3 regions of the Streptomyces sp. MGP-P1 genome follow, and region 3 is predicted to be linked to each of the others. Evidence: riboswitches for the same ligand, from Rfam matches in the RefSeq annotation. Region 3 holds a riboswitch; each other region holds the start of a gene.
What was found. Region 3 has a riboswitch for cyclic di-AMP ahead of AC3CH1_RS15815 (C40 family peptidase). Riboswitches for the same ligand answer to the same signal wherever they lie in the genome.

Region 1: it holds a riboswitch for cyclic di-AMP, as region 3 does, so the genes downstream of both, AC3CH1_RS03765 (M23 family metallopeptidase) here and AC3CH1_RS15815 (C40 family peptidase) in region 3, are expected to answer to the same signal.
Region 2: it holds a riboswitch for cyclic di-AMP, as region 3 does, so the genes downstream of both, AC3CH1_RS15355 (M23 family metallopeptidase) here and AC3CH1_RS15815 (C40 family peptidase) in region 3, are expected to answer to the same signal.

Annotation. Positions count from the first base shown of each region.
Region 1 is NZ_JBYMEM010000001.1:817,111-826,700, reverse strand. Features, by position in the region: gene hpnH (adenosyl-hopene transferase HpnH) at 1-722, shown strand, start outside; gene AC3CH1_RS03785 (aspartate aminotransferase family protein) at 814-2,211, shown strand; gene AC3CH1_RS03780 (helix-turn-helix domain-containing protein) at 2,294-2,902, shown strand; gene AC3CH1_RS03775 (DUF6126 family protein) at 2,968-3,141, shown strand; gene AC3CH1_RS03770 (tyrosine-protein phosphatase) at 3,189-4,001, opposite strand; cyclic di-AMP (ydaO/yuaA leader) riboswitch at 4,446-4,606, shown strand; gene AC3CH1_RS03765 (M23 family metallopeptidase) at 4,609-5,565, shown strand; gene AC3CH1_RS03760 (SGNH/GDSL hydrolase family protein) at 5,755-6,570, shown strand; gene AC3CH1_RS03755 (STM4011 family radical SAM protein) at 6,583-7,506, opposite strand; gene AC3CH1_RS03750 (STM4012 family radical SAM protein) at 7,514-8,896, opposite strand; gene AC3CH1_RS03745 (STM4013/SEN3800 family hydrolase) at 8,893-9,590, opposite strand, start outside.
Region 2 is NZ_JBYMEM010000005.1:1,291,463-1,301,052, forward strand. Features, by position in the region: gene AC3CH1_RS15310 (DEAD/DEAH box helicase) at 1-607, shown strand, start outside; gene AC3CH1_RS15315 (FG-GAP repeat domain-containing protein) at 685-933, shown strand; tRNA gene AC3CH1_RS15320 (tRNA-Lys) at 1,039-1,112, shown strand; gene AC3CH1_RS15325 (class F sortase) at 1,227-1,958, opposite strand; gene AC3CH1_RS15330 (GVDTG sorting domain-containing protein) at 2,133-2,957, opposite strand; gene AC3CH1_RS15335 (CPBP family intramembrane glutamic endopeptidase) at 3,099-3,944, opposite strand; tRNA gene AC3CH1_RS15340 (tRNA-Met) at 4,158-4,231, shown strand; gene AC3CH1_RS15345 (MerR family transcriptional regulator) at 4,340-5,086, shown strand; gene AC3CH1_RS15350 (PP2C family protein-serine/threonine phosphatase) at 5,228-6,448, shown strand; cyclic di-AMP (ydaO/yuaA leader) riboswitch at 6,714-6,866, shown strand; gene AC3CH1_RS15355 (M23 family metallopeptidase) at 6,878-7,909, shown strand; gene AC3CH1_RS15360 (aldo/keto reductase) at 8,067-9,011, shown strand; gene AC3CH1_RS15365 (PrsW family intramembrane metalloprotease) at 9,102-9,590, opposite strand, start outside.
Region 3 is NZ_JBYMEM010000006.1:7,658-17,247, reverse strand. Features, by position in the region: gene pcrA (DNA helicase PcrA) at 1-1,833, opposite strand, end outside; cyclic di-AMP (ydaO/yuaA leader) riboswitch at 2,102-2,268, shown strand; gene AC3CH1_RS15815 (C40 family peptidase) at 2,267-3,487, shown strand; gene AC3CH1_RS15810 (hypothetical protein) at 3,531-3,884, opposite strand; gene AC3CH1_RS15805 (C40 family peptidase) at 4,131-5,210, shown strand; gene AC3CH1_RS15800 (GNAT family N-acetyltransferase) at 5,253-6,023, shown strand; gene AC3CH1_RS15795 (LuxR C-terminal-related transcriptional regulator) at 6,033-6,728, opposite strand; gene AC3CH1_RS15790 (PspC domain-containing protein) at 6,725-8,011, opposite strand; gene AC3CH1_RS15785 (PspC domain-containing protein) at 8,218-9,570, shown strand; gene AC3CH1_RS15780 (hypothetical protein) at 9,557-9,590, shown strand, end outside.

The sequences.
Region 1 (9,590 bases), on a different contig from region 3:
AAAAGTACGTCTTCCTCTGCACCAACGCGATGCTGATGCGGAAGAAGCTCGACAAGTTCACCCCGTCCCCGTACTTCGCCTTCGCCGTGCACATCGACGGACTGCGCGAGCGGCACGACGAGTCGGTCGCCAAGGAAGGCGTCTTCGACGAGGCAGTCGCCGCGATGAAGGAGGCCAAGCGGCGCGGCTTCCGGGTCACCACCAACTCCACCTTCTTCAACACCGACACCCCGCAGACCATCATCGAGGTCCTCAACTACCTCAACGACGACCTGCACGTCGACGAGATGATGATCTCTCCCGCCTACGCCTACGAGAAGGCCCCCGACCAGGAGCACTTCCTCGGCGTCGAGCAGACCCGCGAGCTGTTCAAGAAGGCCTTCGCGGGTGGCAACCGGGCCCGCTGGCGGCTCAACCACTCACCGCTCTTCCTGGACTTCCTGGAGGGCAAGGCGGACTTCGCGTGCACCGCGTGGGCGATCCCCAACTACTCGCTCTTCGGCTGGCAGCGCCCCTGCTACCTGATGAACGACGGCTACGTACCGACGTACCGTCAGCTCATCGAGGAGACCGACTGGGAGAAGTACGGCCGGGGCAAGGACCCTCGCTGCGCCAACTGCATGGCGCACTGCGGCTACGAGCCCACGGCGGTGCTCGCCACGATGGGGTCCCTGAAGGAATCCCTGCGCGCGGCGCGGGAGACCATCAGCAGCAACCGCTGAGGCGGTGTCCGACGAGGTACGGCCGGCCGCCACGGTTCTCCCGGGGCGGCCGGCCCCCATGGCGCAGCACACCCGAAGGGAAGAGCGGGCGATGACGGACGGCGGATCCCAGGGCTTCGACCTGGCTCGGCTCCTCGCCGAGCGCGGGGCCGAACGGTACGACCTGCACGCACGCCACCTCAACCACCAGCTGCCGCGCATGCTGCACACCCTCGGCTTCGACAAGGTCTACGAGCGGGCCGAGGGCGCGTACTTCTGGGACGCGGAGGGCGACGACTACCTCGACATGCTCGCCGGGTTCGGCGTCATGGGCCTCGGCCGTCACCACCCCGTCGTCCGTCAGGCCCTGCACGACGTCCTGGATGCCCAGCTCGCCGACCTCACCCGCTTCGACTGCCAGCCGCTGCCCGGACTGCTCGCCGAGAAGCTCCTCGCCCACAGCCCCCACCTGGACCGCGTCTTCTTCGGGAACAGCGGCACGGAGGCGGTCGAGACGGCGCTGAAATTCGCCCGCTACGCCACCGGGAAGCCACGGGTCCTCTACTGCGACCACGCCTTCCACGGGCTCACCACCGGCTCCCTCTCGGTCAACGGGGAGAGCGGCTTCCGCGACGGCTTCGCCCCCCTGCTGCCGGACACGGCCGTCCCGCTCGGCGACCTGGAAGCGCTGCGCCGCGAGCTGAAGCGGGGGGACGTCGCGGCCCTGGTCGTGGAGCCGATCCAGGGGAAGGGCGTGCACGCCACGCCGCCGGGCTATCTGCGGGGGGCGCAGGAGCTGCTGCACCGGCACAAGGCGCTCCTGATCGTCGACGAGGTGCAGACGGGCCTCGGCCGGACCGGGGACTTCTACGCCTACCAGCACGAGGAGGGGGTGGAGCCCGATCTGGTGTGCGTCGCCAAGGCGCTCTCCGGCGGTTATGTGCCCGTCGGGGCGACCCTCGGCAAGGACTGGATCTTCCGCAAGGTCTACTCCTCGATGGACCGGGTCCTCGTCCACTCCGCGAGCTTCGGCTCCAACGCCCAGGCGATGGCGGCCGGGCTCGCCGTCCTGACGGTGATGGAGGACGAGGAGACCGTCGCCAACGCCCGGCGCACCGGCGACCTGCTGTGCGAGCGGCTGGCGGCCCTGGTGGACCGCTACGAGCTGCTGCACGAGGTCCGCGGGCGCGGGCTGATGATCGGCATCGAGTTCGGCAGGCCGTCCTCGCTCAAGCTCCGCAGCCGCTGGACCATGCTCCAGGCGGCCCGCAAGGGCCTCTTCGCGCAGATGGTCGTGGTGCCACTGCTCCAGAAGCACCGGATCCTCACCCAGGTCTCCGGCGACCACCTGGAAGTGATCAAGCTGATCCCGCCGCTGGTCATCGGGGACGCGGAGGTGGACCGTTTCGTGGCGGCCTTCACGTCCGTCATGGACGACGCGCACAGCGGGGGCGGACTCATGTGGGACTTCGGCCGGACGCTGGTCAAGCAGGCCGTGGCCCACCGCTGACCGACTTCCGCGAGGGAAACGAGGAAATTGCCTCTGAGGCAAGTAATTTGCCTCAGAGGAAAGATCCTGGCCCAATGGAGCCATGAACCCTCCGGACGAAGGGGTGCCGGACGAGCTCCCCGGCGTCGCACCCCGACTGCGCGACCTGCGCCGCGATCGCGGCCTCACCCTGGAGACCGCCGCCGGCCGGGCCGGGCTCTCCCCGGCCCATCTCTCCCGGCTGGAGACCGGCCGCAGGCAGCCCTCGCTGCCGATGCTGCTGGGCCTGGCCCGCATCTACGGTACGACGGTCTCCGAGCTGCTCGGCGAGCAGCCGCCCGAACGGGACGCGATCGTCCGCGGCGGCGGCTTCGAGGGGGCGGAGGCCGACGGCTGGATGTACCGGCAGGCAGGCGGATCCGGTCGCGCCATGCAGGCGCTGCGGGTGCGCGTTCCGTACGGGGCCCAGGGCGACCTGGTCCGGGTCCATCCCGGCGAGGAGTGGCTGTACGTCCTGGAGGGGCGGCTGCGGATCGGGCTCGGCGACACCGTCCATGACCTCGAACCCGGCGACAGCGCCCACTTCGACTCGCTCACCCCGCACCGGATCGCGGCCATCGACCGCTGCGGCGCGGAGCTGCTCTTCGTCCACTCCCTGCTGCAGAGCCCCGCCGCCGAGCTGTGCCTCGGCAACGCCCTCCACGCGCGCTGAACCGGCCGTCCCCGCCGGCTCCATCCTTCGCTCCACCGGCCGCGAGGCCGACAGAGAGGACCGTCATGTCCGATTCCGAGCACTACGACCCGCTGGGCCCCGGCCGCCGCCCGAACGAGGACCCGCAGGAGAAGCGGATGCCGCGCGGCGTCATCATCCGCCTCTTCGCCTACCTGGTGGCGGGCCACGTCATCGCGGGCTTCCTCTACCTGCTCTTCGTGGTGGCCGGGAGCAAGTGACGGCGGGCGGACGACCGGCCGCCCCGGGCGGCCGCCTCCCGTCCGGGTCAGGCCTGGTCGAGCAGGCGCTCGCGCAGCCGCTCCCGGGTCTCGGGGGAGACCTTCAGCCCCTCCGACAGGTAGCGGTCCGTCGTTCCCCAGCTCTCCTCGATGGCCGTGAAGGCCGCCGCGAGGTAGGCGGGCCGCGCCCCGAAGAGCGGGTCCAGCAGCTCCAGCACCTCGGGCGACATGTCGGTGCCGGACGCGTCGGAGCGCTTCAGGGCGTAGCGGCGGCGGAGGTCGTCGGACTTGAGGTAGTCCTCCTCGATCGCTTCCGGCTCGACGCCGACCGCCAGCAGGGCGACCGCGATCGAGAGACCGGCCCGGTCCTTGCCCGCCGCGCAGTGCATCAGGGCGGGGACGCTGTCCTCGGCCAGGGAGTGCAGCACCCGGCTGTGCTCGGCGGTGCGGTCCAGGATCGTCGCGCGGTACATACGGATCATGCGGTCGACGCCCTTGCCGTTCGCGAGGACCGAGCGCAGCTGCTCGATGTTTCCGTCGCTCACCAGCCGCCAGAACTCGGCGCCGTCCGCCGGGTCCGAGAGCGGAATGCTGACATTGCGGACACCGGCCAGCTCGATGTCGTACCCGTCGAGCCGGTGGTCGGCGGAGTGGCGGAAGTCGAAGATCGTGTGCAGCCCGAGCCCGCCGAGGAAAGCCGCGTCCTCGGCCGTGGCGTGCGCCAGGTGACCGCTCCGGTAGAGCCGCCCGAAGGCGGTGCGCCGTCCGTCCGCGGTGGGGAGCCCGCCCACATCGCGGAAGTTGCGGACTCCGGTCAGCACGGTCTCTGTCGGCGGGACCTGCGGCACCTGTTGCGTCACGGTGGCTCCTGGGATCTCTGGCGTCGGCGCGGCTCGCCGGCGAGGGCGCTCCCGTGACGATACGACATCGATTCGACGGAAAATCATCACGGTCGAGAGCTCCGGTGCGGGGTGCCGAGACGTCCGGGCTGACCCAGTGTCAGGAGGGGGGTCGGCCCAATGTCCGTATTGGTGCATTTCGCAGAACATGCCCCGCTAATGGGGGAGATGGGATTTCGGAGGTGAGCGGGATCATATCCGTGACGGTCCGTGGTGAGTGCGCCCCGAGGCATTCCCGTTGCCCGCACGGAAATCCAAGATCCGTAATCCACGGAGTGTGACGGGAATTCCGGGTCGATAGTGAACCGATGATTCCGGCGAGCAACCGATGGCTTGTTCAGCTCGTCCTGACTCGTTTACGGTCGCCGCAATCCGGACGGACCGCCTAATCCTGCCGCCGCCCGGAATTCGCACCCACCCACTCACGCGTGGCAGGAGCGGGGGAACCAGGTAAGCCGCCGATCCGGAGCGATCCGGACCGGCTCGGGGTGAAGTCGCCGCAACGCGACCGGGCATCTCCAGCCCGAACCCGACAGCTCACCTCGCAGGCGCCGGAGAGGAACTTCCCATGCCCGCAAAGGGTAAGCACCGTCGTCCGAAGTCCGGCCCGATCTCCCGCGGCGTCCTCGTCGCAGGGACCGGCGGCGCCGCACTCGCCCTCCCGCTCATCGGGGCCACCGTCGCGAACGCGGCGGACCAGGCCGCTCCGGCCGTGAAGCCCGCCGCCGCCTCGGTCGCCGCCGCGCACACCGTCCCGGCCACCGCCCCCGCCGCGTCGAAGACCGCCCCGAAGACGTACGCCGTCGTCTCCGGCGACTACCTGGCGAAGATCGCGGCCGAGCACCAGCTCAAGGGCGGGTGGGAGAAGCTCTACCAGGACAACCGCTCCACCGTCGGCGAGAACCCCGGCCTGATCCACCCGGGCATGAAGCTGACCCTCGGCGCCAAGGGCTCCGAGCCGGCCGAGAAGTCCGCGGCCCCCGAGGCCGCCCCGAAGAAGGCCGCACCGGCGCCGAAGGCCGCGCCTAAGGAGGCCCCGAAGGCCGACACCGTCTCCGCCGACGACTCCGAGGGCTCCGGCAGCACGTCGGGGACCGGCTCCTCCGAGGCCACCGGCTCCGGCTGGTCCGCCCCGCTGGCCAGCGCCAACGTCACCACCCAGTACCGGGCTTCCGGCGCCAGCTGGTCCAGCGGCTACCACACCGGCTCGGACTTCCAGGCCGCCTCCGGCACCCCCGTACTCGCCATCGGTCCGGGCACCGTCGTCTCGGCCGGCAACAGCGGCTCCTACGGCAACGAGGTCGTCATCCAGCACGAGGACGGCATGTACTCCCAGTACGCCCACCAGTCCTCGCTCAACGTCTCCGTCGGCCAGACCGTCACCGGGGGCCAGCAGATCGGCCTCTCCGGCTCCACCGGCAACTCCACCGGACCGCACCTGCACTTCGAGGTCCGCACCGGCCCGAGCTACGGCTCGGACATCGACCCGATCGCGTACCTGCGTCAGCACGGCGTCTCCGTCTGACGTCTCCGTCCAGGGTCGCCGTTTCCGACCGGACGCGGCGAGAAGTGATCGAGGGGCGGTGCGCGGCGGCGCACCGCCCCTCCACTTATTCCGGCTTTACCAAAAACTGACCGGGTGGTCTATCTCACCACCCGTCAACCCCGTATTACGGTCGCGTAGGTCACATCGCACGATGCAGGATAAGTGCTTGTGGCAGACGATTCGAGAAACAACCGGCAGCACACCATCGGGTCGTACGCGGCGATTGGCGACAGTTTCACCGAGGGCGTCGGCGACCCCGGCCCCGACGGGACGTATCTCGGCTGGGCGGACCGCTTCGCGGTGCTCCTCGCCGACCGGCTCCCGGCCCCCGAGGGGGCGACCGGCCCCCTGGACTACTTCCGCTACGCCAATCTCGCCGTACGAGGACGTCTCCTCGACCAGATCGTCGAGGAGCAGGTCCCGCGCGCCAAGGAACTGGCCCCCGACCTGGTCAGCTTCTGCGCGGGCGGCAACGACATCATCCGGCCCGGCACCGACCCCGACGACCTCGCCGAGCGCTTCGAGCGGGCGGTCGCCGACCTGAGCAACGCCGTCGGCACGGTCATGGTCACCACCGGCTTCGACACCCGGGGCGTTCCGGTGCTGCGCCACATGCGCGGCAAGATCGCCACGTACAACGTCCACCTGCGGGCCATCGCCGACCGCTACCACTGCCCCGTGCTGGACCTGTGGTCGCTGCGTTCCGTGCAGGACCGGCGCGCGTGGGACAGCGACCGGCTGCACCTGTCGCCCGAGGGCCACACCCGCGTGGCGCTGCGCGCCGCCCAGGTCCTCGGCCACGAGGTGCCCGCCGACCCCGACCAGCCCTGGCCGCCGCAGGCCCAGCGCAGACCCTTCGACGCACGGCGCGACAACATCCAGTGGGCCCGCGAATACCTCGTGCCCTGGATCGGCCGACGGCTGCGCGGAGAGTCCTCCGGCGACCACGTCGGGGCGAAGCGCCCGGACCTCCTGCCGCTGTAGCCGTCGAACCGGTCAGGGCTCCAGCAGGGGAAGCGCACGCCGGGACGGGCCCGGCACCACGAGCCCGTCCGGCGGCGTGCCCCCGCCCCGGGGGTGGGCTGCCGGTATCCGCTCCAGGACACCGCCCGCGAACACGTCGTACAACGGCAGCGACTCCAGATGCACATAGCCGATGTGGCAGTCGCACACGGCGAGCGGACAGGCCCGCGGGCCGAGCGCCCGGCGGTAGCTGCCGTCGTAGAGATTGCCCAGCTCCGCCTTGACGAAGTGACAGCGCCGCACCGTGCCGTCCCCGTCCACCGAGATCACCGACTCGCCCGTCCGGCAGGGCAGCCCCGCCGAACGGTGCGGATCACGGCTGTAGGGGAACAACGGATCCAGCTCCGTCCACCGCGCCGCCTCCTCGTCGGTGTAGGTGTGTCCCTCGGCGGCGTTCACCCAGAGATAGACCTCCTCCGGCAGCGCCGCCCGCAACCGCCGGGCCTCCTCCAGATGGGCGTCGAAGCCCACCACCCCCACGCTGTGGCGGATCCCCTTCGCGGACAGCTCCCGACACTTGCCCAGGAACCGTTCGTACGGTGTCTGCCCCGGGTGGTAGGTGCACCAGAGCGCGATCCGCTCCGGATCGGCGTCGGCCAGCCAGTCGGTGCGACCGCTCAGGTTCGTCTGGATCGCCACCCGCCCGATGTGCGGCAGCCGGGAGAGATCGGTCAGCGCCCGCCGGTACCAGGAGCGCACCAGGCCCTCGCCCCACGGGGTGAACAGCACGGACAACCGGTCACCGGTCCGCTCCGCGGCCCAGCCGGTGAACCGCTCCAGCGCCTCCCGGTCCGCCGTGAGCTGCGCGCGGCTGTCCCGCCGCTTGGCGAACGGGCAGTACGGACAGTCGTAGTCGCAGGAGGCGAGCGGGCCCCGGTAGAGAATCGTCAGGTCCATGGCCCCGTCACTTCCGCTCGTACGCGGCCATCGCGGACCGCACCCCGGGGGAGAACAGCGCGGGACCCAGCGCGTCGGAGTGGGCGAGGCCCGACGGGGACAGCCTCAGCAGACCGTCGGGCGCCGACGCGTCCAGCCAGCCACGGGCCGCGAACCCCGCCAGCTCGGCCGGGAAGTCCGCGCCCGGATCCGTGCCGAACCGTGCCCGGTAGTCCGCCACCGGCAGCCCCGCCGCCTGGAGCAGCGACTGCAGCAGATGCCGCCGCCGCGCCTCGTCCGCGTCGACGTACCGGCCCACCTCGGCCCGCGAGAAATCCTCGGCGGCGGTGAACCGGTCGATGATCGACCGGATCTCCCGCATGTCCACCGCGTAGTCGAAGGAGTAGTGCAGGGCCGCCGTGTACGAACGGGCACCGCAGCCGAGGCCGATCATGCCGTCGGTCTGGCAGGCGTAGTCCTCGGGACCCTCCTGCTCCCGCGGTCCGTCGGACCGCCGGAACATCCGCATCGACACCTGCTCGTAGCCGTGCGCCAGCAGATGGTCCCGCCCCACCGCGTACAGCCGCAGCCGCTGCTCGTCCCAGGCGGTCTGCACCGCCTCCGCCTCGGCGCCGGTGGCCGCGCCCAGGCGGTGCAGACCCGTGAGCGGGCGGACGTACAGCGGATAGAGATACAGCTCCTCCGGACGCCAGGCCAGCGCCGCGTCCAGCGAGGAGCGCCAGCTGCGCTCGGTCTGCCCGTCGATGCCGTAGATCAGGTCGATGTTCAGCACCGGGATCCGGGCCTCGCGGATCCGGCCGAGCGCCGCCTCCACATCGGCGCGGCGCTGCGGACGGACAGCCGCCCGCGCCTCCTCGTCCACGAAACTCTGCACACCGATGCTGATCCGCGTCGTGCCCCGGTCGGCCAGCACCGCCAGCCGGTCCGCCGTCGCCGTGGACGGGGACGTCTCCACCGACAGCGGCACCGAGCGCAGGTCGGCGCCCATCCGTTTCTCCGCCATGTCGCAGAGCCGCTCCAGCTCACCCGCGGTCAGGAACGTCGGCGTGCCGCCCCCGAACGCCGCCGCGGCGAACCGCACCGGCTCCTCGTCGCCCAGCGCGTCCCGCACGGCGACGGCCTGCCGCTCCAACGCGTCCAGATAGCGCGTCGTCAGCTCCTCTGGCGCGCCGATCCGGGTGAAGAGGTTGCAGAAGCCGCAGCGGACCTCGCAGAACGGTATGTGGAGGTAGAGGGAGAGCGCGTCCTTGGGCTCCGCCGCCCACAGCGACCGCAGCGAAGGGCGGTCCTCCAACGGCCGGTAGGCCGTCTTGTGCGGATAGGCGTAGACGTAACTCTCGTACGGCCGGACGGCGGTGGCCGCTTCGGCGGCGACGGTGGTGGTGGTCATCGGGCGGCCCCCGGGGCGAGCGGTGCGGGTGGTTCGAGGAAGAAGTGGGCGTACGGGACGGTCCAGACGGCCGGGTGGCCGAGCCGGTGACCGGTGTAACCGTCGTCGCCGTAGGCCGTGCCGTGGTCCGAACAGACGACGGCGAAGCACCGGCGACGGCTGCTCGCCGCGGCGAAGAGCCGACCGATGTGCCGGTCCACGTACTCCAGGGCCGCCGCGTGCGTGGCCCGGGAGTCACCCGCCTCACGGGTCGCCCCGGGCAGATGGAACCAGTTCGGCTGATGCAGGGCGGACACGTTGACGAAGAGAAACAGCCGCTGTTCCCGGGGGAGCGCCGCGACGACCTGCTCCGCCCGGGCGACCTGTTCCTCGAACGAGGTGGGCGAGGCGACGCCGAAGCCCGGTTCCCAGTGGCTCTCCTGGAACATCCCGGGCAGCACCGATCCGAGCGGCCCCTGCCGGTCGAAGAAGCCGACCCCGCCGACGCACACCGTGCGGTAGCCCTCGGCGGCCAGCCCCGACACCAGATCAGGCGTGTCGAACACGAACGTGCCGTCCGCCGTCGTCTCGCTTCCCGCGAACCGCGCCGCGAACAACCGGGGGTGCGGTCCCGGGGAGGCGGGCGTCGGCAGGAATCCGGCGAACATCGCCTGGTGCGAGGCGTAGGTGAAGCTGCCCGGAGCATGCCGCTCCT
Region 2 (9,590 bases), on a different contig from region 3:
TGGCGGCTACCGCGGCGGCAACGACCGTCGTGACGAGCGCCCGTCGGGTGGTTTCCGTTCCGGTGGCAGCAGCGACCGTCGCGATGACCGTGGTGGCCGTTCGTTCGAGCGTCGGGACAACGACCGTCCGGCGTTCAACCGTGACCGTCGTGACGAGCGCCCGTCGGGTGGTTTCCGTTCCGGTGGCAGCAGCGACCGTCGCGATGACCGTGGTGGCCGTTCGTTCGAGCGTCGGGACAACGACCGTCCGGCGTTCAACCGTGACCGTCGTGACGAGCGCCCGTCGGGTGGTTTCCGTTCCGGTGGCAGCAGCGACCGTCGGGACGACCGTGGTGGCCGTTCGTTCGAGCGTCGGGACAACGACCGTCCGGCGTTCAACCGTGACCGTCGTGACGAGCGCCCCTCCGGTGGCTTCCGCCCCGGCGGCAGCGACCGCCCGTTCAACCGTGACCGTCGTGACGACCGCCCCTCGGGCGGCTTCCGCTCCGGCGGCGGCAGCGACCGCCCCACCGGCCGTCGTGACGACCACCGCGGCGCCAACACCGGCACCAACACCGGTTCCTTCGGCCGCCGCGACGACAAGCCGCGCTGGAAGCGCAACGGCTGACCCCCGCCCGGCCGACAACCGGCCGAGCAGGTCCGCCTGACAGACCGGCAGGGCCCGTACGCCACCGAACCGACTCGGTGACGTACGGGCCCTGTTGCTGTCCTGAGGCCCGGGCGGGCAAGCTCAAGGCGGGTGTCCTGATCGGAACGGGCTGGAAGGGCCTCACGGTCGTCGGCGCCGGGGACCTGACGGGCGACGGCCTCGAGGACGTCCTGACGCGCGACTCCTCCGGGGTGCTGTGGCGGTACGAGGGCAGGGGCGACGGCCTGTTCGCCCCCCGCGAGAAGCTCAGTCCCGGCTGGCAGGGCTACCTCTCGCTGTTCTAGGGCGTGCCGGGCCCCGGCGTCCGGCGACGCCGTGCCAGGACGCGAATGGGATACCGCCTCGGCCGCCGGGCCGGGGGCGGCTATGCTCGTGGAGTGATCTCCCAGGGGCCGTTAGCTCAATTGGTCAGAGCAGCGGACTTTTAATCCGTTGGTTGTGGGTTCGAGTCCCACACGGCCTACCGGTCACAGGGCGAGGAGACCCTCCGCCCGACGCGAACGCCCCCGGCCTGCCGCAGCAGGCCGGGGGCGCTTCGCTGTGCACGGGCTCTCGCGTACCTCCCGGCCCGAGTGTCTCAAGCGCGGCTGCCGGTGAGGGTGGCGTAGACGACGACGTTGTCGGCGTAGCGGCTGTCCGCCTCGGAGTAGTCGCCGCCGCAGGTGATCAGACGGAGCCCGGCGTGGTCGAGGTTGCGGTAGACCTCCACCGTCGGGAACGCGTCCTTGGGATACACGGCGGTCCGGTCGACGGTGAACTCGGCCGTGCGGCCGTCCGCGCGACGGACGGCGATGCGGTCGCCGGGGTCGAGCGTGGCGAGCTCGAAGAAGACCGCCGGTGCGCCGTCCCAGGTCACATGGCCCGCGATCACCGCCGGACCCATGGCCCCGGGCGTCGGGCCGGGCGTGTACCAGCCGGCCTTGTCCGGGTCGCGCGGGGTGTCCATCGCCCGGTGCTCACCGAGTCCCAGGTCCTCCAGCGTGGAGTCGACCTTCAGGGAGGGGATCGTGATCCCGACGGGCCGCGAGGAGGGCAGGGCGGCTACGGGCCGTCCGTTCCGGTTTGCGCTCCCGATGCCCTTCTCCGGTGGCGCGGACGTCCCCGCGTGGGGCGGGGACGTCCGGCCGGCCGGGGTCCCGGAGCTTCCCTTGTCCGCCGCCGGGGGAGGGGCGGACTGCTGGCGGCCGGTTCCCAGGGCCAGCAGCAGCCCGCCGATCAGGAGCAGGGCCGCGACGGCGGCGGTGAGCACGAAGGTCCGCCGCTGTCCTGGGGGTGGTGCGGGCCCGTCGCCCAGGTCCGTCGCGTTCATCGGGGTCACCTCTTCCTGGTCGCTGGCGCTGCGGAGCCCGGTCGGGGCGGGGTGGGGCGGCGGGCGGACGCGGCGCCGCGTGTCGTCCGGGCCGGACCGGTCAGGTGTCGTGCCGGGTGTCGTCCGGGCCTGACCGGTCAGGTGTCGTGCCGGGCGTCGGCCGGGCCGGACGGGTCAGGCGTCGTGCCGGACGTCGGCCGTACGGGTCCGGCGGCGTACGGCGAACAGTCCGCCGGCCGCGAGCACGGCGGCGCCGCCCGCAGCCAGGAGCCCCGGCGACTGGACGCCCTCCGTGCCGCCGCCACCGGTCTCGACGCCGCCGGCCGGCATGGAGCCGACGGCCGCGCCCTTGACCATGCCGCAGTTGGCAGGAGCGGTGGCCTCCTGGGGGAGCTTCGGGTCGAGCTCGCTCTTGCCCGCTCCGAAGTCGTACGTCCCGTCGTCGTTGCGGTCGATGCCGTGCTGCACGACGTGCAGGTCCTTGAGGTGGTCCGCCACGTCCTGCGGGACGGTGATCGTGCGAAAGTAGGTCAGCTTGCCGTCCTTGTCCGCGACGGGCATCCGGTCGACCGCGAGGCCGCTCTTCTTGGACGTATCGCCCTTCGTCGTCAGCGAGATGTTGATGTCCCCGTACATCGGCAGGCCCTCGGCGGTGGTGACGATGCCGTCGCCGTCCTTGTCCGCGCTCTTGTCCGGGCAGCGGAAGTCGTGGCCGTCGGTGGAGCCGTGGATGTGCTGGGCGTGCGGCTGACCGGGGACCAGCCCCTGTGCGTCGATCTTCACGGTCAGCTGGTCGCCCTCCAGGCTGACCAGGGCGGCGCCACTGGCGCCGGAGTCGTTCAGCTGCTCCAGGTCGATCTGGTACGTGTCACCCTCGGCCGCCTTCGTGGTGCCGTCGGGGTGCCCCTCGTGAGCCAGGGCGGGCCCGGCCACCCCGAGGGTGAGTGCTGCGGGCAGGACGAGCAGTGCGGCGAGGCGAGTTGTACGGCGGGCTATCACGAAGACGCATCCCCTTCCGGAAGTTCCGGCGCGGGCCGGAACGACGTTCGGTCGCTGATGTCGTCTATTCGGAGCCGTGACCCGGGTCGGATTGGCCCGAGCACGACAAACATCTGCCGTCTCCGCCCGCCGCGGGGGCGGTCAGGCGGGGGCCGCCGCCTCGGGCTCGATGGAGCGACGCCTGACGAGCAGCACGACGATCAGGACCACCTGGAGGACAATGATCAGGGCCATGCCCAGGGAGGCTTGGGGCTCCTCGCCGACGAGGTTGGAGAAGAGACTGGTGTCCCACAGCCCGTGGACGAGCATCGGCAGCAGGATGACGCCGCCGGCCCTGAGGCACAGGTAGAAGAAGTAGCCCGACGTGGAGACGATGAGGGCCTGGAGGATGGCCTGCGCCCCCGCCCCGAAGGCGTTGCTGAGGTGGACGAGGCCGAAGACGAGCGAGGAGAAGAGGGCGACCTTGCCCTCGGTGAGCCCGGCCCGGCGGAAGACCTGCACGCCGATGCCCCGGAACATGAGCTCCTCGCCCACGCCGACGAACAGGCCCAGCAGGAGCAGGGAAACCACCAGGGAGGCGCTCTGGTCGCCGAGGTGACCGTAGTTCAGGCCGAGCAGGGCGACGGCCAGCATGGAGACCGGTACCCAGCGCACCCAGCGGCGAACGGGTGCGCGGTAGCGCAGCACCTCGCCCCACCAGCCGAGCCAGGTCACGACGGCGGCGGCGAACACGATCGACGCCCCGATCGGGATCAGCGCGTTGCGCACGAGGGATTCCGTGGTGGGGAAGGCGCTGTCGGAGGAGCTGGTGTCCACGCCGGTCAGGAATCCGAGGCCCTGGATGATGCCCGCGTACACGGCGACGATCACCAGGAACCACGGCCATGCCAGCCTTCGCCCCGGCCGGCCGTCCCGTATCGCGTTCGTCCCGGCCGTCCCGTACCCCGTCCGTCCCGTCCGTTCCGTCCCGGCCGTCCCGTCCTGCACCACGTCACCCTTTTCTCCGATGGCGAGAGCACTCCCGCCGCTCCGCCTGCCCCAGCCACCCGATCGGGTGCGGGCTTACGCAAAGATCCCATGCGGAACAGGGCAAAAGCCATGGAGGATCCCCGAGGGTGGAGCCCCGGACCCCGGCCCGGCGGAGCTCCGCCGTAATTGGTCGAGGGCGCGCCGGGAATGCCGTAGAGTTGTGTTTACCGACGCGGGGTGGAGCAGCTCGGTAGCTCGCTGGGCTCATAACCCAGAGGTCGCAGGTTCAAATCCTGTCCCCGCTACTGAAGGCCCGGGCCCGGCACGCACAGCGTGCCGGGCCCGAGTCGTTTCCTGGCGCCGTGATGGTGCGGCTTGACCTTGACGCAGCGTAAAGATCTAGCGTTTCCGGCATGGAGTGGTCCATTCAGGAAATCGCCCGACAGGCCGGCACCACGAGCCGCACGCTCCGGCACTACGGAGATCTCGGTCTCCTCACGCCGAGCCGGATCGGGAGCAACGGCTACCGCTACTACGACCAGGACGCCCTCGTCCGGCTGCAGCGCGTCCTGCTGCTCCGGGAGCTCGGTCTTTCTCTGCCCGCCATCAAGGACGTGCTCGTGGGGCAGCGGGACACGGCGGTGGCGCTGCGGGCGCATCTGCGGCTGCTCGAACAGGAGCAGGCGCGCATCGGGCGGCAGATCGCTTCGGTGCGGACCACTCTCCACAAGACGCAGGAGGGGATGGAACTCATGGCCGATGAAGTGTTCGACGGCTTCGACCACACCGCCCACGAGCAGGAGGTCACCGAGCGCTGGGGCCGGGACGCGTACGAGGAGGGCGACCGCTGGTGGCGTTCGCTCGGGGACGAGCGGAAGAAGGCGTTCCAGGACGAGCACGAGGCCATCGCGCGCGCCTGGGGGCGGGCCGGGGAGGCGGGGCTCGCCGCCGACGGGGCCGAGGCGCAGGACCTCGCGCGGCGGCACTGCGCCTGGCTGTCCTCGGCCAGGGCGCCCAGCCGTTCGTACGTGATCGGGCTCGGCGAGATGTATGTCGCCGACCCCCGCTTCGGAAAGAACTACGATCGCTACGGGGACGGCACCGCCGCCTTCGTACGGGACGCACTGACGGTATACGCGGAACACCGGCTCTCCGACTGACCACGGAAGGCCGGACCTCCGCCCGCCTTCCCCCTATTCGGCCGATGCGCAGTAGCCGCTCGGCGCGGCTCCGGGAAGCCTGGGCGGGGCGCGGTACCGTCCGCAGCCGTGGGTGGACCGGGCAGGAGTGCACAGGTGGGGATGGCCGACGAACGGCGTAGTGCCACGGCGGGGAGTTTCGACGCCGTGGGCCGGGTGGTGTTCGGGTCCCGGGAGGGCCAGCTGACGTCCGACGGGCGGCGCACCGGGCGGGTCGTCCGGCTGCTGCCCGCTCTGTTGATCCTCGGCGGGCTGGTGTTCGACTCGCTGGCTCCGCCCAACTTCACGGCGGTCCCCCTGTTCGTCGCGGCCCCGCTGGTCGCCGCGCCGTTCTTCTCGAAGTCGCGGACCGTCCGTACGGGGATCGCCGCGGTCCTCTCCGTCATCGCGATGCGGCTCTCCGACGGGACGACCACCCAGGTGGTCCCGGTCATCGAGATGCTCACCGTGCTCACGGCCTCGGTGCTGGCCCTGGTCATCAACGGCGTCGTGCGGCGCGGCAACGAGCAGCTGGCGTCGGCCCGGGTCATCGCGGAGACCGCCATGCGGGCCGTGCTGCCGACCCCGGCCGAGCGGATCGGCGGACTCCAGGTGGCCGCGCGGTACGAGGCGGCGCAGGCGGACGAGTTCGTGGGCGGCGACCTGTTCGCCGTCGCGGACACCCCGTACGGCGTGCGTGTGGTCGTCGGCGACGTACGCGGCAAGGGGCTGGACGCCGTCGAGGCGGTGGCGGTGATCATCGGGGCGTTCCGCGAGGCGGCCGAGCAGGAGCGTTCGCTGGAGGGTGTCGCGCAGCGGCTGGAGCGGGCGCTGGCCCGGGAGGGGACCCGGCGGTACGGGCTGGACGCGATGGAGGGGTTCATCACCGCCGTGCTCGCCGAGATCCCGCCCGGTGCGGCCTCGTTGCGCATCGTCAACCGCGGTCACCCCGAGCCGATCCTGCTGCACGCCGACGGCGCCCTGGAGGTGCTGGCGCCCTCGGTGCCCGCCATGCCGCTGGGGATGGACCTGGGGGTGTGGCCGGACCGGTCCGACGAGTGGGCGATGCCCGCCGGGGCGACGCTCCTCGCCTTCACGGACGGCCTGTCCGAGGCGCGGGACCCGAACGGGGTCTTCTACGATCCGGCGGCCCGGCTGCGCGGCCGGATCTTCCCCGGCCCGGAGGAGCTGTTGTCGGCGCTGACGGACGACGTACGGCTGCACACCGGCGGGCGGACCACGGACGACATGGCGCTCATCGCGGTCGGCCGGCCGGCGGAGGGGCAGCCCGTGCGCCGGACGACGGTGAAGATCGTGGGCCGGGGCGATGACGCCGGGCGATGACGCTGGGCGATGAAGCTGGACGAAGCCGCCGGGCGTTGACACGGTGCGTAATCGAAAGACACCGCTCCGCATAACATTTGACACACCGTCAGAAAAAGTGATGTGGCTGAGCGGTGGTCAAGTCGCCCGATTGCGCCCGGTTGCCACCCGTACATCCCTGCCCTGTTCGTTAATGATCAACAGGAACAGCTTGGAATAGGGCCCGTCCGTCTATTAACGTTCGATAACGCAGCGCGGTCGTCACAGCCGTCGTCAGAGACGGCGCCGCGCGCGAGCGCCGAATTCCGCAAGGGAACCGGGGAACCACCTACATGGGGTGAATCGGACGCCTGCGTCTCGTGAGAGACGGAGGGGCCCGTAGGAGACCTTCCTGCTCCGAACCCGTCAGCTAACCCGGTAGGCGAGAAGGAAGGAAAGGAGTGCGCCCACGTGGCGTCCAACAAGCCTGCCCCTGAGGCCCCGTCACCCTTCAGTGCCGACACCTTCGGTGGCGAGGAGCGCACCTGGGAGGAATGGAACCCCACCGCGGAGTCCATCCGTCCCGTGCGCGGCAAGCACCGCGTGGCCAAGCAGCGTGGTCTCGCCCGTAGCTCCACCGTCCTCGGGGTCGGCGTCATAGCGGCTGTCGGTGCCGGCGGCATGGCCACCGCGCAGGACAAGGCGCCGGTCTCCATCTCTCTTCCCGATTCCATCGTGGACAACCTCCCCGACGCCAAGTCCCTTCCCGGCGTCGGGTCTTTGATGTCCGACGAGGCGGCGCCCGCCCCGGTCGCCGCCTCCGCGCCGCTCACCACCGCCGGCCTCACCACCGCCGAGGCCGAGCAGGGCACCGACGCGGGCGAGGCGCTGCGCGCCCGGATCCTCCAGCAGGCCGAACAGCAGCAGGCCAGCGCCGACGCCGAGGCCAGGGCAGCCGCCGAGAAGGCAGCGGCCGAGAGCGCCGCCGCCGAGGCCAAGAAGCAGCAGGACGAGGCCGAGGCCGAGGCCGCCGCGAAGAAGAAGGCGGCGAAGGAAGCGGCGGAGAAGAAGAAGGAGGCCGAGCGGCTCGCGAAGCTCGCCGCCAGCTTCTCCCTCCCCACCTTCTCGTACACGATCACCTCGACCTACGGTCAGTCCGGCGCGCTCTGGTCCTCGGGCCAGCACACCGGTCTCGACTTCGCCGGGTCGGCCGGCGCACCGCTCAAGGCCGTGCACAGCGGCACGATCACCTCGGCCGGCTACTCCGGCTCGTACGGCTACCGCACGGTCCTCGAACTCGAGGACGGCACGGAGGTCTGGTACGCCCACCAGTCCTCGATCGAGGTCTCCGTCGGCCAGAAGGTCACCACCGGCCAGACCATCGGCCGCATGGGCGACAGCGGCAACGTCACCGGCGTCCACCTCCACCTGGAGGTCCGCACCGCAGGCGGTTCCGCGATGGACCCGATGGCCTGGCTCAGCAGCAAGGGCCTGAACGTCTGACCACCCGGCCCCGCGGCTGACGCCCTTCGTCGCCGCCCCCCAACCCCGGCAGCCCTGACGCACACCCCCCGACGTCAGGGCTGCCGGTCTGTCCGGGGACGGTACGGTCCGGCGGGCGACGGAATACCGTCCCCGCCCCGGCCCGTTGAACCTCCACATGACTTCCCAGCGCACTCTCGGCACCTCCGACCTCCAGGTCTTCCCCCTCGCCCTCGGCGGCAACGTCTTCGGCTGGACGGCGGACGAGGACCAGTCCTTCGCCGTCCTGGACGCGTACGTCGCGGCCGGCGGCAACTTCATCGACACCGCCGACGCGTACTCCGCCTGGGTCGAGGGCAACGAGGGCGGTGAGTCGGAGACCGTCATCGGCAAGTGGCTCGCCTCCCGCTCCAACCGGTCCGACATCGTCGTCGCCACCAAGGTCGGCGCCCACCCCGACCACCGGGGCCTCTCCGCCGGCACCGTCAAGGGCGCGGCCGAGGCATCGCTGCGCCGCCTCGGCACCGACCACATCGACCTCTACTACACGCACTTCGACGACGAGACCGTCCCGGTCGAGGAGATCATCACCGCCCTCGACCAACTGGTGAAGGACGGCAAGGTGCGGCACATCGCCGCTTCCAACATCAGCCCCGAGCGCCTGCGGGCCTCCCTCGACTTCTCCGAGCGCGAGGGCCTCGCCCGGTACGTCGCGCTCCAGCCGCACTACAACCTGGTCTCCCGCGACACCTACGAGGGCGACCTCCAGGACACCGCGGCCCGCGCCGGCCTCGCCGCCGTCCCGTACTACGCGCTCGCCTCCGGCTTCCTCACCGGCAAGTACCGCCCCGGCACGGCCGTGGAGAGCGCCCGCTCCGCGACGGCGGGCGGCCACCTGGAGTCGGAGCAGGGCCGCAGGGTGCTGGCCGCCCTCGACCGGGTCGCCGGGGAACGGGAGGCCGAGATCGCCACGGTCGCCCTCGCCTGGCTCGCCGCACAGCCGACCGTCGCCGCCCCGATCGCCTCCGCCCGTACGGTCGAGCAGCTCCCCGCCCTCGTCGCGGTCGCCGACCTGCGGCTGACCGACGGCGAACTCGCCCTGCTCACCGAGGCGTCGGCCTGACGGAGCCGGACGGAGCCGGAGGCCACCGCCGGACGCCCCGGAGGCCGCCGTTCGCGGAGGCCGAAGCCGTGGTGGTGACTGCGGCTCCGGCTACGTCGGCGGGCGGCGGTGGCTGGGTGGTGCGCTGCCGTACGGCTGGGGCGGCGGGTAGGCGGCGGGGCCGTATCCCGGTGTGTGCCCGTGCGCCTGCCCGTATCCAGGCGTCTGCCCGGGGCTGTACCCGTACCCGTACCCGTTTCCGCTTCCGTACGGCGTCGGCGTGAGGTGGCCGCGGTGGGCGCCCGGGCGGGCCGTCAGGAGGGCCGCGTGGGTGAGGGCCGGGGCCGCGAACTCCCGGCGCTGCCAGAGGTGGTGCAGCAACTCCCGCTCCCGCGCGCCGAAGTCCGGGCCCACCGCGCCGTGGCGGGCCCGGCGGCGCAGCCCCGCCAGGGAGGTCGCGAACGACTCGTACTCCGCGACCGCGCGGGCCGCCGCCCGGCCCCGCGTCCGGTCCGGCTGCCAGTGACGGGCCAGGTCACGGGCCATGCCCCGGGCCCGCATGGAGGAGAGCGCCGACGGCTCGGCGGGGGTGAGCCAGCC
Region 3 (9,590 bases):
GACGAGCGCGACCTTCTCCAGGAACTCCGCGAGGGTGCCCGCGCCTTCCTCGTCGCCGCGCTCCTGCTCGAATTCGAGGGCGACGGCGGCGAGTTCCTGGAGGTTCTCGATGCGGGTCTCGTCCTGCGGGTCGGTGGAGGCCTGGAGCTCGGCGAGATAGCCCGTGCGCTCCAGGACGGCTTCCAGCACGACGGCGGGGCCGGCGCCGGATTCGACGATCGTGCGCAGCTCCTCCATCAGCGTGTTGAAGCGCTTGACGGCGTTGGACGAGCGGGCGGCCATGCCGTACGCCTCGTCGACACGGCGCAGTGCCTGCGGGAAGGAGATCTTCTCGCGCATCGACAGGGCGTCGATCATCGCTTCGGCGCGGTCGCCGATGCCGCGCTTGGGGACGTTGAGGATGCGGCGCAGCGGGACGGTGTCCTCGGGGTTGGCGAGGACCCGGAGGTAGGCCAGGACGTCCCGGACCTCCTTGCGCTCGTAGAAGCGCACACCTCCGACGACCTTGTAGGGCAGGCCGACGCGGATGAAGATCTCTTCGAAGACACGGGACTGGGCGTTGGTCCGGTAGAAGACGGCGACGTCGCCCGCCTTGGCGTCTCCCGCGTCGGTGAGCCGGTCGATCTCGTCGGCGACGAACTGCGCCTCGTCGTGCTCGGTGTCGGCGACGTAGCCGGTGATGCGGGCGCCGCTGCCGGCGTTGGTCCAGAGGTTCTTGGGGCGGCGGCTCTCGTTGCGCTCGATCACGGCGTTGGCGGCGGAGAGGATCGTCTGCGTGGAGCGGTAGTTCTGCTCCAGCAGGATCGTCGTCGCGCTCGGGTAGTCCTCCTCGAACTGGAGGATGTTGCGGATGGTCGCACCCCGGAAGGCGTAGATCGACTGGTCCGCGTCGCCCACCACGCACAGCTCGGCGGGTGCGTCGGCCTCCCCGGCCGGGCCGACCAGCTCCCGTACCAGCGTGTACTGGGCGTGGTTGGTGTCCTGGTACTCGTCGACGAGGACGTGGCGGAAGCGGCGGCGGTAGTGCTCGGCCACGTCCGGGAAGGCCTGGAGGAGGTGGACCGTCGTCATGATGATGTCGTCGAAGTCCAGGGCGTTGGCCTCGCGCAGGCGGGCCTGGTAGAGCGCGTACGCCTGGGCCAGGGTCTTCTCGAAGCCGTCCGTCGCCTGCCCGGCGAAGGTCTCCTCGTCGATGAGCTCGTTCTTGAGGTTGGAGACCTTGGCGGTGAAGGACTTCGGCGGGAACTGCTTCGGGTCCAGGTCGAGGTCGCGGCAGACCAGGGCCATCAGGCGCTTGGAGTCGGCGGCGTCGTAGATCGAGAACGACGAGGTGAAGCCGAGCTTCTTCGACTCGCGGCGCAGGATGCGGACGCACGCGCTGTGGAAGGTCATGACCCACATGGCGTTGGCGCGGGGGCCGACGAGCTGCTCGACGCGCTCCTTCATCTCGCCCGCGGCCTTGTTGGTGAAGGTGATCGCGAGGATCTGCCCGGGGTGCGTCCCGCGCTCGGCCAGCAGGTGGGCGATGCGGTGGGTGAGGACGCGGGTCTTGCCGGAGCCGGCTCCGGCGACGATGAGCAGCGGGGACCCGGCGTGCACGACGGCGGCGCGCTGCTCGGTGTTCAGCCCGTCGAGCAGGGAGGCGGAGTCGATCACCGGGCGCGCGTGACCGTCCCGGTAGTACCCGTCCCGGGGCGGCGGGGGCGCGTCGTAGACGCCCCCGAAGAGTCCCTCCGGCACCGCTTCGGGTGCGTGGTCCTCGGGGGGCGGCGGGGGGCCGTCCTCCACGGGCTGGAGGCCGGTCAGGAAACTGTCGTCAAAGAGGCTGCTCATCGCCTCCCGAGTCTAGGCGGCCGGACTGACAACGTTCCGCAGAAGCAGGGAAAGGCCGCTCGCACCACGCCCCCGCCCGTACGCACGGAGACCGGACGTCGACGTTCCGTGAAGGAGCGCCCCGGTCGGAGGGGTGCCCAGCCCCCGATCCGGAAAGGTCACGAAAATGTATCGGGCATATCGCTCATCGTCCTTCCCAGTGGCGGGGCCGGTTGGCTAGCGTGCTCGGTCAGGTGGCCCGTACCTCCCTGAGGCGAACCACGCCTGACGGGCGCCTCTGCCGAATCCGTCCTGCCGGCCCGGCAGCTCGGAACCGGGGACCCACACGCGACACCGGGGTGAATCGGTCCGTGCCCTCGCAGCCGGACCGTAGGACAGCCTTCCGTTCCGTCCGAACCCGACAGCTAACCCGGTAGGCGGTCCACGGAAGGAGATGCCGGTCTTGGCATCGCATCGCAAGCCGCGCACGAAGGTGCGCACCACCACCCCCGCCGTCGGACTGACGACGGCCGCGCTGGCCTCCGTGACGCTGCTCTCCACGCAGAGCGCCACGGCCGTGCCGGCGGAGCCGAAGCCCGCCATCGAGGAAGTGCAGAAGAAGGTCGACGCCCTGTACCGGCAGGCGGGCGCCGCGACCCAGGAGTACAACCGGGCCAAGGCCGCCTCCGCGTCCCAGCGGACGAAGGTCGACACGCTGCTCTCCGACGTGGCGAAGCGGGCCGAGAAGATCAACGAGGCGCGCCGGGCGCTGGGCTCCTACGCGGCGGCCCAGTACCGCGACGGGGGCATCGCGCCCGCGGCGACGTTCTTCCTGGCGGACAACCCGCAGGGGTACTTCGACCAGAGCCGGCTGATGGACCGGGCGACGGAGCGGCAGCAGAAGGCCGTCGACGAGGTCCGTACGCAGCAGGCCTCGGCGGCGAAGAAGCGCGCCGAGGCGGTGAAGAGCCTGGAGACCCTCACCGAGTCGCAGGCCACGCTCGCCTCCAGCAAGAAGGACGTGCAGACCAAACTCACCGAGGCCCGGGGCCTGCTGTCGAGGCTGACCGCCGAGGAGAAGGCGCGGCTGGCGGAGCTGGAGCGCAGGCAGGAGGCCGAGGCGAAGGAGAAGGCGGCGAAGCTGGCCGCCCGGCAGGCCGCGGAGGCGAAGGAGAAGGCCGAGGCCGAGGAGAAGGCCCGCGAGGAGGCGGCGAAGGAGTCCGGCGGCGGTTCGGGCACGGGCTCCGGTTCCGGTACGGGAACGGGAACGGGAACGGGAACGGATCCGGGCTCCGGCACCGGCACCGGTACGGACAGTGGTTACGCCGCCAAGGCGGAGAAGGTCCTGGCCTTCGCCCGCGCCCAGATCGGGAAGCCGTACGTGTGGGGCGCGTCGGGCCCCTCCAGTTACGACTGCTCGGGGCTGACGCAGGCGGCGTGGCGGGAGGCGGGGGTGACCCTGCCCCGGACGACCTGGGACCAGGTGGAGGTCGGGACGCGGGTCGCCACGTCCGATCTGACCCCCGGAGACCTGGTCTTCTTCTACGACGACATCAGCCACGTCGGCATCTACAAGGGCGACGGGATGATGATCCACGCCCCGAAGCCGGGTGCGAACGTGCGCGAGGAGTCGATCTACTCCATGCCGATCTACGGAAGCGTGCGCCCGGCGTAGTGCGTGTTCGGGGGCGGCTTCTCAGCGACCGCCCCCGAACGCCTCAGGTCCAGACCGTGGCGATGAAGATGTTGACGGCCGTCAGTCCGCCGACCGCGGCGAACGCGCCCTTGTCCACCGTCTCGTCGTCCCGCTTGACGTAGACGAGGGCGAGGATCACGACCAGCAGCGCGAGCTTGATGCCGATCTTGACGTTGTTCACGGCCTGGTCGTCGGCCTGATTGAGCCCGACCAGGGCGATGCCGGTGACGAGCATGGTCAGCGCGCCGTGCAGCATGGCGGGGGTGAAGCGGGCGGTGCCCGCTCCCATGGCCTTCATCTGCGTCAGGAAGCCGCCCAGCAGGGAGGCGATGCCGATGATGTGCAGGGCGACGAAGACATTGATGAGTACGTCCATGGCTCCGGAGCCTAGCCAGGGCCAGGGATATGCCTTGCAGTGAGGCACACCTTCCTTGCGCGCTTCCTCCGCTATTGAACGCATTGCCCCGATATATGGGCGCATCGGTGATCAACCAAGACCGCCGAAACGTCATATCAGGGCAATAGCGGTCACGGCGACTCTTTTCCCGGCCCTGGGATTAGCGTCCTTCACGGACCCGCCGGTATCCCCCGGCGGACAGCCGACAGGAAGGATGCCGCCCTCGTGGCAGCCCACCGCAGGTCAGCTCACCGAAAACCCAAGCAGCGCCCGCTCACCGGCTCTGCTGCCCGCACCGCCGCCACCCTGGCGCTCGCCGGGGCCGCCACCGCGGGATCGGTCACCGGGGCGGGCGCGGCCCCCGCCGAACCGGCCCCCACCGCCGCGCAGGTCAAGTCGAAGGTCGACCGGCTCTACCACGACGCCGAGGCCGCCACCGAGAAGTACAACGGGGCGAAGGAGGAGGCGGCCACCGCCACCCGCGCCGTCGACGCCCTGGCCGACGAGGCCGCCCGTCGCACCGCCCGGCTCAACGCCGCCCGGCACGCCCTCGGTTCGCTGGCCACCGCGCAGTACCGCAGCGGAACCCTGGACCCGGCCCTGCAACTGGCGCTCTCCTCCGACCCCGACACCTTTCTGCAACGCGCCTCCCACCTCGACCGGGCGGGCGACCGGCAGAGCGGCCTCCTGCGCGGCATCCAGCGACAGGTCTCCCGGATCACCCGCGTCAAGGCCCGCGCCGACCAGGAGACCGAACGCCTCGCCGCCCGCCGCGCCGAGCTGCGCGAACACCGCACCGCGATCCGCGCCAAGCTGGCCGACGCCCGCAGGCTGCTGGACACCCTGACCGCCGACGAGCGCGCCGCCTACGAGCGCGCCGCCGACGCCCGGGGCGCCGGCGGCCCGGCCCACGCCGACCGCTCGGCCGTCCGCGGCGGTCCGGTCGCGGCCCCCGGCTCCCGCGCCGCCCAGGCCATCGATTTCGCGTACGGCGCGATCGGCAAGCCGTACGTCTGGGGCGCGACGGGCCCGAACGCCTTCGACTGCTCGGGCCTGACCCAGGCGGCCTGGAAGGCGGCGGGCGTGAGCCTGCCGCGCACCACCTACACCCAGATCAACGCCGGACCCAGGGTCCCCCGCGCCGAACTGGCCCCCGGTGACCTGGTCTTCTTCTACTCCGGGATCAGCCATGTCGGCCTCTACATCGGCGGCGGCCAGATGATCCACGCCCCGCGCCCCGGAGCGCCGGTCCGCATCGCGCCCGTCGACCAGATGCCTTTCGCCGGAGCGACCCGGGTGGCATAGTCCGCCGCGCAGGTCCCGATCTCCCGGTGAAGGAATCCCCGTATGACGTCGATGGCGCACGCCGTCCAGGACTACGCCCGGGCGCTCGCGCTGCGCTCCCCGAACCACTACCGGGTGGGCCCGTTCACCGTCCGGCACAACCCGGGCTGGGAGCTGAAGTACGCCAACTACGCCATCCCCGACCGGGACGCGGAACCCACGGCGGACGAGGTGGCGGCCCTGGTCGACGCGTTCGGGAAGCACGAGCGGCTGCCCCGTCTGGAGTTCCTGCCCGCCTGGGCCCCGGCCGTCGAACCGGCCCTGCTGGCCGCCGGTTTCACCGTGGAGAACCGCGCCCCGCTGCTCGTCTGCGGTCGCGAGGACCTCCGGCCGCCGCAACCGGTCGACGGCCTCCGTATCGGCACACCGGTCACCGAGGCCGAGTTCACCGAGGCCGCCCGCGTCCAGCACCACGGCTTCGGCGGCGAGGGCGAGCCCGAGCCGGGAACGATCGACTGGCTGCGCACGGCGGCCACCGGCGACGGGGTCGCCGCACTGGCGGTCCTCGACGGCACCCCGGCCGGGGCCGGCGGCTGCTCGGCCGCGATCGACGGCCTGAGCGAGCTGGCCGGGCTCGCCGTCGCCGCCCGCCACCGCCGCCGGGGCGTGGGCGCCGCGCTCTCCGCCTGGCTGACGGAACGAGCCTTCGACCGGGGCTGCCGGATGGTCTGGCTGGAGCCGGGCGACCCCGACGTCGAGCGGGTCTACGCGGGCATCGGCTACCGCCGGATCGGCGAGAAGGTCAACATCTCGCTGGAGCCGGCCGACCGGTGAGCAGCGGTCTCAGACCAGCCGTCGAGCCGTCGCCCACCGGGTCAGCTCGTGCCGGTTGGAGAGCTGGAGCTTCCTGAGGACCGCCGAGACGTGCGACTCGACCGTCTTCACCGAGATGAACAGCTGCTTGGCGATCTCCTTGTAGGCGTAACCGCGGGCGATCAGCCGCAGCACCTCGCGCTCGCGCTGGGTGAGGCGGTCCAGGTCCTCGTCGACCGGCGGGGCGTCCGTGGAGGCGAAGGCGTCCAAGACGAAGCCGGCCAGACGCGGCGAGAAGACCGCGTCACCCTCCTGGACCCGGAAGACCGAGTTCACCAGGTCGGTGCCGGTGATCGTCTTGGTGACATAGCCGCGCGCACCGCCCCGGATGACGCCGATGACGTCCTCCGCGGCGTCCGAGACGGACAGCGCGAGGAAGCGGACCGGGTTCTCGGCCGTGCCCATCATGGGGGCGCAGCGGCGGAGCACCTCGACGCCGCCGCCACCCGGGAGGTGGACGTCGAGGAGGACGACCTCGGGGCGGGTCGCCGTGATGACGGTGACCGCCTGGTCGACGTCGGCGGCCTCGCCGACCACCTCGACGCCGGTCTCCTCGGTGCGGCCGATCTCGGCCTGCACCCCGGTGCGGAACATCCGGTGGTCGTCGACGAGCACGACCCGTACCCGTCGCTCCGGGCCCCCGGTGGCTTCGGTGTTCTCGGTCATTCGCTCGCCCTCTCCATCTCCAGCTCGACCTCGGTGCCCCCGCCGGGCACCGAACGCAGCCGGGCGCTGCCGCCGTTGCGCTGCATCCGGCCGATGATTGATTCTCGTACGCCCATCCTGTCCCCGGGAACCTCGTCGAGGTCGAACCCCGGGCCCCGGTCTCGTACGGAGACGAAGACCGTGCGGCCCTCTACCTCCGCGAAGACCTGGACGGCGCCGCCCTCGCCACCGTACTTGGCGGCGTTGACCATCGCCTCGCGCGCGGCCTGCATCTGTGCGGTCAGCCGGTCGTCGAGGGGGCAGTCGCCGACCACGACGACCTCCAGCGGGACGCCGTGCTTGTCCTCGACCTCGGCGGCGGCCCGTTTGACCGCCTCCGCCAGGGTCTCCGGCTCGTCGTCCTCGTCCTTGCCGGTGCCCTCGGGGTTGTAGAGCCAGTTGCGCAGCTCGCGTTCCTGGGCGCGGGCGAGGCGTCTGACCTCGCCGCCGTCGTCGGCGTTGCGCTGGATCAGGGTGAGGGTGTGCAGCACGGAGTCGTGGACGTGGGCGGCGACCTCGGCCCGCTCCTGGGCGCGGATGCGCATCAGGCGCTCCTCGGAGAGGTCCTGGGTCATCCGCACCAGGTAGGGGCCGGCGAGCAGGGCGATGCCGGTGAGCACGGCGATGGCCGCGGTGAGCACGTTGCCGAGCTGGGCGGCCGAGCCGCGCACCACCATGAACACGGCGAGCCCGAGGCCGACGAGGGCCACCCCGGCGAGGCCGCGGGCCACGTGCAGCAGCTTGCGGTTGCGGCCGGTCTCCATCCAGCGGGCGCGGCGGGCGTTGTCCGCCTGCCGCCAGACCAGGACGGAGCCCGCGCCGATCAGGAGGGTGGGCCAGATGTAGCGGCCGGCCTCGCTGCCCATGTCGGCGTTGACGACGAACGCGACGGCCCCGATGGTCAGGGCAACCAGCGCGAAGACCTGGCCCCTGTCCGGTTTACGGAGCTTGCGGCGGCCCTCCGCCGACGTCTCGAACACGGAACGCGGGGCGTCGACGCCGCCGACGCCGAGCGGCACGACGATCCAGAACACCGCGTAGAGCACCGCGCCGAGGCCGTCGGTGAAGAACAGCCCGAGGAAGAGGAACCGCACCCAGGCGATCGGCAGCCCGAGGTGTCCGGCGAGCCCGCGCGCGACACCGCCGAGCAGCCGTCCGTCGGCGCTGCGGTAGAGCTTGCGCGGTGCGGGCTCCTCCGGGTCGGCGGTGACGGAGCTGGCGGCTCGGGCGGTGGCGGCTGGCATACCCCGATCGTCACACGTGCGGGCGCGGCGCAACATCAGGGTCGGCCCCCGAAGTGACCCTGATGCTGTCCCCAGCGCACACCTGATGACAGCTCCCGGCCCGGCGCGTGCGCCCCGGCCCCTCAGGGGCGCACGCGGGCAATATCAGGGACCGGCCAGGGTCGGCGCGGGTCCCGGCGGGGGGTCCGGACCGTCACCATGGAGGCATGACCGCTCCCTCGGACGCCGCTCCCGGCGTCGCGCCCCCCGAAGCGCCGAAGCCGACGCTGCGGCGCACCCCGCGACAGAAGGTCGTCGCTGGGGTGTGCGGCGGACTCGGCCGGTACTGCGACGTGGATCCGGTGATCTTCCGGATCGTGCTCGGTGTGCTGTCGGCGACCGGAGGCATCGGTCTGATCTTCTACGGCTTCGCCTGGCTGCTGCTCCCCGCGGACGGCGACGACGAGAACGAGGCGCGCAAGCTGCTGTCGGGGCGGGTCGACGGGGCGTCCCTGGTGGCGCTGCTGCTGGCGCTGATCGGCTGCGGGCTGTTCCTGTCGATGCTGCACAACCGGGACATGCTGGCGTTCGCCGCGCTGCTGACGCTGGCCGTCGTCGGCTTCTCCGTGTGGACGCAGTCCCGGCGGACGGCGGGGGCCCCGGAGGACCCGGCGGCCCCGCCCGGCGCACCGGCGGCCCCGCCCGGCCCCGTACACACGGGCGGGCTCGGCACGCCGCCGCCGGAGGTGAAGGCCCCGCCGACACCGGGCAGTCCGTCGTGGTGGCGGGACCCGATCGTCAAGGACGGCACCACGGGGCCGGCCGGCCCCGGCTATCTGTGGGGTCCGCCGGACACGGACGTCGGCACGGCGCACGCCGGGGCGAAGTCCGGGCGGCCCACTCCGGACGCCCCGTTCCTGAGGCCGCAGCCGTCGCCCGTGGAGCGCGGGCCGCGCTCCATCGGCGGTCCCGTCTTCCTGACGGCGCTGGTGGCGGGCGGTCTGGGCACCGGACTGAGCTGGGAGCAGCAGCCGCTGGGCACCGCCCTCCAGATCGGCCTGGTCGCCGCTCTCGCCGTCTTCGGGCTCGGTCTGCTGATCGCCTCGTCGCTGGGGCGGACCGGTTTCGGCACGGTCCTGATGGCGATGATCACTGCGGGTCTGCTGGCGGGCGCGGCGGCGCTGCCGAAGGACATCGACACCTCGTGGGCGCGCCAGGAGTGGCGGCCGGTCTCGGTGTCGGCCGTCGCACCGCACTATGAGCTGCGCACGGGCGACGCCCGGCTGGACCTGTCCGGACTGAAGGTGGCCAAGGACGCGACCGTGCGCACGGGGCTCGACGTGGCGGCGGGGCGGGCGGCCGTCGTCGTCCCGGCGGACGTGACGGTGAAGGTGCGCGCCGAGGCGGGTCTCGGGGAGATCCGGCTGGAGGAGGGGCAGCGGGTCCAGGTCCGGATCAACAGCGACGAGGCGAAGCGGCGGACGCTGCCGCCGCCCGCGGGCACGAAGCCCGCCGGAACGATCGAACTGGTGCTGGAAGTCGGCATCGGACAGGTGGAGGTCACCCGTGCTGCGTCATGAATTCCGGCCCGGCCGCGCGG